2 regions of the Bacillus capparidis genome follow, and region 2 is predicted to be linked to the other one. Evidence: a T-box and tRNA genes for the amino acid it is inferred to sense, from the RefSeq annotation. Region 2 holds a T-box; the other holds one or more tRNA genes.
What was found. The T-box of region 2 lies ahead of tyrS (tyrosine--tRNA ligase). A T-box ahead of a tRNA ligase gene usually reads a tRNA of that ligase, here a tRNA-Tyr.
Positions count from the first base shown of each region.

Region 1 (3,281 bases), on a different contig from region 2:
AGTTCTTTAGCGACATCATAGGACGTGTTGGTTTTTAGCATTACAATTGCGGGTTTTACTTGAAGATCTGCTTTTTCCAAGGTTACCTTTGCTGTTTCGTAACTGGCGCCTGTAACGGTACTGATGATTCCAATTGCCCGTTCCTTTAATTTGTAATTGCTCACTTTTACATCGACCATTAAATTTTCATAAACCTTTCCCAAGCAGATCATTGTTGTGGTGGAAATCATATTTAAAATCATTTTTTGTGCGGTTGCTGCCTTCATTCTTGTTGATCCTGTCAATACTTCAGGACCAACGATTGCTTCAATGCGGTGATCTGCCTCATTTCCAATTAAAGAGTTGCTATTATTCGCAAGAGCGACAGTTTTGGCGCCGATTTTTCGGGCGTATTTTAACGCGCCGATAACATAAGGGGTTCGGCCGCTTGCTGCAATTCCGATGACAGTATCCTTTTTATTTAACTTGATATTGATAAGGTCTTCTTGACCAAATTCTTCTTTGTCCTCTGCACCTTCCACTGCTTTTACAAATGCTTTTTCTCCTCCTGCGATAATTCCAACAACCGATTCAAAAGAGGTGCTGAATGTAGGAGGGCATTCTACTGCGTCTAACACACCGAGACGTCCGCTCGTACCAGCACCGATATAGAGTAACCTTCCGCCGTTTTTAAGTGATGCGACTGCAAAATCAACCGCTTTTTTTACATCAGGAAGAACCTTCTGAACGGCTGCCGCGACCTTCATGTCTTCGTTGTTGATTACTGTCAAAATCTCCATCGTATCGGAGTGATTCATGTTTCTTGAACGATCATTACGTAATTCGGTCGTTAAAGAATGCAAATCGTTTTCCTTCATTAATATGGATCCTCCCAAATTGCAACCAGATTAAGTTGTTCGTATTTTCAGTATATGAAGACTCAAATGAAATTTCAATAATTATTTGTATTTTCTGAAATTTTATTTCAATTTGAGTTCTATTATCGCTATGTTCAGCATAGAAACAGGGTTTTTATCATTTTACAATGATGGGGAAAGTTTTTTTGTTTTTTTATCATAAAATGATAAATTTTCTCTTTACAAACTAGTAGAAACCTGTTTATAATGGTTTTTGTCAGATTCGACAGAACACGAACGATGGCCCGTTGGTCAAGCGGTTAAGACACCGCCCTTTCACGGCGGTAACACGGGTTCGAATCCCGTACGGGTCACCATACTGTGGAACGCTAAGAATTTCTTTGGAGGATTAGCTCAGCTGGGAGAGCATCTGCCTTACAAGCAGAGGGTCGGCGGTTCGAGCCCGTCATCCTCCACCATCTTAGTTGAATAATCTTTAGGTTTTGTGTTATCTTATAAAAGCTGTGTTTGATTTGTAAGTACCAAATTTGGGACGGCGAGCCCAAGTTGAATACTACAGCAAGATCTATTATTTTTCTTGCCGGCATAGCTAAAGACCTTAATATGGAGGGGTAGCGAAGTGGCTAAACGCGGCGGACTGTAAATCCGCTCCCTCAGGGTTCGGCGGTTCGAATCCGTCCCCCTCCACCATCATTGGGCTATAGCCAAGCGGTAAGGCAACGGACTTTGACTCCGTCATTCGTTGGTTCGAATCCAGCTAGCCCAGTATATGTAATAAAAAACTCTGGCAGGAATTATTCCTGCCAGAGTTTTTTTCTACCATAATATTGCTATCAATCAGCAGGAATTGAGTTCTCTGCATGAGTAAACCCTGCACCAAATACATTTGGATCTGCTATTCCCTCTGGGAGAGCTGCGCCTTCGATAAGAAGCCTTTTCACTTCATTCGGACCAGCATCCGGCTTTTGTTGAAGAATGAGCGCTGCGATTCCTGCGCAAATCGGGGTAGCCATGGATGTTCCAGACATCGTCATATAGGCTGTCCCAACACGGGCTGATTTTTGCAATTTATCTAAATAGGAATTAGGGGAGCGAAGCGAGATGATGTTGACGCCGGGAGCTAAAATATCGGGTTTGTTTTTTCCATAAATCGTTGGGCCGCGGCTTGAAAACGATGCAACGCCATCATCGCCTGCCCCCTCAGTGTCCCTGTCATCAAAGGCTCCGACCGTGATTACTTTTCCGCTGATTCCCGGGCTGCTGATCGTTTTTGGTTCGGGACCGGAGTTTCCCGCCGCTACACAAACGGTGATTCCCGAATTCCAAGCTTCTTCAACGGCTTTAACCATTGGATCCTCTTGTTCATTTTCATAGTTGAGGGCTTCTGAACCTAAAGACATACTAATAATATCAATTGGATCGTCAGGGTATTGTTCATTAAATTCCATACACCATTCTATTCCTTGAATAATTGTCTCCAGTGAACCGGAACCCATTTTATTTAATACTTTAACGCCTATTAGATCCGCTTCAGGAGCAGGTCCTTTATATTGTCCTGAGGATGACTCGCCGTTTCCTGCAACATCACCGGCACAATGTGTCCCATGCCCGTTATCGTCGTACGGCTCTTTTTTATGACTGATAAAATCAACAAAACCCCTGATTCTTCCTTTTAAATCGGCATGCGGATGAATGCCGGTATCGATAACGGCGATCGTTACGCCTTTTCCTGTTAACGTTTGATTATTTCGAACGACTTTCTTCGCATGGCTTGATTGAACACCTACATCCAGTAATGTGTTGACTTTTCGATTTAAATAGATTTTTCGAATATCGTGACAGTTTGTAAGAAGCTTTTGTAAAGTTAGAGGAGTCAAATCCGCACTGCAGAAGCCGGTGCGTGTAAAATTATGTCTTAACATATTGCCTTTTTGACTGCCGACAATTGTACTAATAGTATGATAGCCGTTTTTATGGCAGTCTTTTTCAAATTCAATGAGGACTGAAATTTTTTTCGATTGTAAAAGTCTATATTCAAATTGGCGATGCATGAAACAAGGAGTCCATTTAAGTGGCCTGTAAAGCTGCAATACGTTTTCCCGCAAGGGCCGATCCAGCTTAGTGGCATTTGCTCGCACCATTTGAACCATAGAGTAGCCAAACATAAATTATCCTCCTTTTAAAAGGTTACCTGATAGATTATGAAGACATGTCTAAATTTGTAAGGATGTTTGTCCACCGTTTGAGTGAAAGGGGCTCTATCATTACTATTTATTTATAAAAATGGGGAAAGGAATGTTTCGAGTTAAAGAGAGATTGTCGGAGAAATTAAGATCACGATTTCCATTGTGAAGGTGAAAGTAGGCACGCGGATTTTCTAATAGAAAATGAAGTTTAACGAAGAGTTACGGAGTGATATACATT
Region 1 is NZ_JAFDST010000003.1:22,857-26,137, forward strand. It holds gene murQ (N-acetylmuramic acid 6-phosphate etherase) at 1-857, opposite strand, end outside; tRNA gene JOC74_RS13670 (tRNA-Glu) at 1,139-1,213, shown strand; tRNA gene JOC74_RS13675 (tRNA-Val) at 1,240-1,315, shown strand; tRNA gene JOC74_RS13680 (tRNA-Tyr) at 1,463-1,547, shown strand; tRNA gene JOC74_RS13685 (tRNA-Gln) at 1,552-1,623, shown strand; gene JOC74_RS13690 (S8 family peptidase) at 1,691-3,022, opposite strand.
Region 1: it encodes a tRNA-Tyr, which carries the amino acid that the T-box ahead of tyrS (tyrosine--tRNA ligase) is inferred to sense. The anticodon was not compared.

Region 2 (3,281 bases):
AAGCAATTTCGTACCAGAATATGTTTCTTTTGACGCTGAAAAGCTTGAAGGCACACTTACTCGCCTTCCAGAGCGTTCAGAGCTTGCACCTGAAATCAATGAAGCTTTGATCGTTGAGTTCTACTCACGTTAAGCTTTTGATCACATGAACAAAACCCTAGAAGTTGAGCATCTCAACATTCTAGGGTTTTTATTTTCATTTACTGCCTTATAAACTATTCTTTTCGTATCAACTTTATAAGTAAAAAACCACCACCTTTTACAAAACTAAAAAAGGTGGTGGTTTTTTCGTTTATTTATAAATAACCAGAAAATATTTCTTTTTCCCGCGGCGCAGGACGGTAAATTTATTTTCAATTTTATCCTCTTCAGAAAGAACATATCCGACTTCAGTTTGTTTTTCGCCATTAATAGAAACGGCACCGTTAGAAATGTCCTCTCTCGCCTGGCGCTTGGACGGGGAAAGCTTTGATTCAACCAATATGTCTACGAGTGACTGTCCTTCTTCAGATGCATCGCGTTCAAGTGACGGCACTCCTTTGAAGCCCTGCTCTATTTCCTCTGCGGAAAGTTTTTTAATATCTCCGGCAAAAAGGGCATTGGAAATACGGATCGCTTGATTTAAAGCTTCTTCTCCATGAACCAAAGTGGTTACTTCTTCAGCCAGCTTTTTTTGCGCCTCTCTTTTTTCCGGCGCTTCTTCTACGCTTTTTTCAAGTTCTTCAATTTCTTCATGAGAAAGGAAGCTGAAGTATTTCAAGTATTTGACGACGTCACGGTCATCGGTGTTAATCCAGAATTGGTAAAATTCATATGGCGACGTTTTTTCTTTGTCGAGCCAGATGGCATGACCTTCTGTTTTTCCAAACTTCGTTCCATCTGCTTTTGTCACAAGTGGCATCGTCAAGCCGAACGCCTTGGCATTTTCTTCAGATTTTCTAATTAATTCAAGACCGGCTGTTATATTACCCCACTGATCGCTGCCGCCGATTTGCAGCTTACAACTGTTGTTTCTGTACAAATTTAAAAAATCGAGGGATTGCAAAATCATGTAGCTGAATTCAGTGTACGAGATTCCCGTTTCAATTCTTGAAGATACGGTATCCTTCGCCAGCATGTAGTTTATCCCGAAGTTTTTACCAACATCCCTTAAAAAGCTGATGACACTCATATTGCCGATCCAGTCAAAATTATTGACAACAGCAGCCGGATTTTCTTCATGTTCAAAATCTAAAAACCGAGAAAGCTGGCCTTTAATTTTATCCGACCACTCCAGGACAATATCCTCACTGTTTAGTGTTCGCTCCGCTTTTTTCCCGCTCGGATCTCCAATAAGCCCCGTCGCTCCGCCTACGAGCGCAATCGGTTGATGGCCTGCAAGCTGAAAGCGGCGGAGAGTCAAGATCGGCAGCAGGTGGCCGATATGAAGGCTGTCCCCTGTAGGATCAAAACCGGAATACAAACTCACTTTTTCATCCTGGAGCAATTTATTTAATCCTTCTTCATCGGTAAGCTGCTGAATTAACCCTCGTTTCGATAAATCGTTCAACAAATCTGTCATCTTTAAACTCCTCCTATGATCTTTCCTTACTAACCACGCAAAAAAGCCCCTTCGTAAAATACGAAGGGACGATCATTTATCGCGGTACCACCCTACTGAAAAGAATGAATAGCCATTCTTAACACTCAATTACGATAACGGAATGCTTCCGTTCTTTTACTAATAAGGCATCGCCTGTTCGTCAAAGCGGTTCATGAGGGTAATTCAATTCATTTATATGCACTGATTTTCACCAACCATCAGCTCTCTTAAACAGGGATAATGAATTTACTTCTCTCAATCAAAACCTTTAACCATATTTAGCTAAACTCTTTTTACCACACATCCATCCTTTTTGTCAATTCCTCTATCTATTCCATATCTGTCTGATTTATTTGCATAGCTGTTGGTTAGGCGAACTTTACTTCTGTATATTCAGGTATCCTGCCATATCGTACCACAATAGCAATTTGTGACTAAAAAAATTGCATGTTAGAATACTACCCATTGTGGGTATATAGAAAGAGATACATCATGTAGATATTGATACTATCATTTATCCCATATGTTGTATCAAGCTGGTTCAATTACATACAGGAGGTGTTTAATCATTCAGGACTTTTTTAATTATTTTGCAGAAAATTATCAATTTATCTTAGGCTACACCTGGGAGCACATCCAATTAGTCGGTATTGCAATCGTTATTGCCATTCTCATTGGCGTCCCTCTAGGTATTTATTGTACCGTAAATAAATACTTAGCTTCTACAATTCTTCAAACCGCCTCAATTTTGATGACAATTCCGAGCATTGCTTTATTCGGTATTATGATTCCAGTGCTATCGATTATTAACGAAGGAATCGGTACTTTGCCCGCGGTAATTGCGCTCGTTTTGTATTCTCAGCTGCCAATTATCCGTAACACCTACACCGCTATTAACAATGTTGATCCTAATCTGCGTGACGCAGCAAAAGGAATAGGGTTAACAACTGCAGAGCGGTTATGGAAAGTGGAGCTCCCGAACGCGATGCCGCTTATTATGGCCGGTGTCAGAACGGCGACTGTACTTAATATTGGAGTTGGAGCTATCGCTACCCTTATTGGGGCAGGAGGATTAGGAGGAATTATCTACCAGGGTATTTTGCGCTCAGACAATACGCTAGTACTCGCTGGCGCCGTAGCAGTTTCGATCTTAGCATTAATCGCAGACCTTATTTTGCGGTGGATTCAAAACTTATTTACACCAAAAGGATTAAAAAACTAGTGTGAGGTGACTTTATGATTAGTTTTAATGATGTAACTAAAGTATACGGAGATACAACAGTAATTGAAAACATGAATTTCACAATAGAAGACGGACAATTTGTCATTATGCTCGGACCTTCTGGTTCAGGGAAAACAACGCTGTTACGCATGGTTAACCAATTAGAGTCAATTACAGACGGAGATATTTTAGTAAACGGAAAAAGCGTGAAGAAATCAAATAAGATTCAAATGCGCAGGAATATAGGCTATGTTATTCAAAGCAACGGACTTTTCCCAAATATGAATATCGAAGACAACGTGATGATCGTTCCAGGGCTTCTTGGCTGGGATCGAAAAAAGAAACGTGATCGCTTTAATATGCTTATGGATCTTGCCGGTTTAAGTCCGGATGAATACCGTCATCGGTACCCCCATGAACTCTCCGGCGGTCAGCAGCAGCGAATCGGTGTTGTAAGGGCACTTGCTGCAGACCCTC
Region 2 is NZ_JAFDST010000005.1:227,184-230,464, forward strand. It holds gene rpsD (30S ribosomal protein S4) at 1-133, shown strand, start outside; gene tyrS (tyrosine--tRNA ligase) at 293-1,561, opposite strand; T-box leader at 1,623-1,854, opposite strand; gene JOC74_RS18695 (ABC transporter permease) at 2,106-2,804, shown strand; gene JOC74_RS18700 (ABC transporter ATP-binding protein) at 2,819-3,281, shown strand, end outside.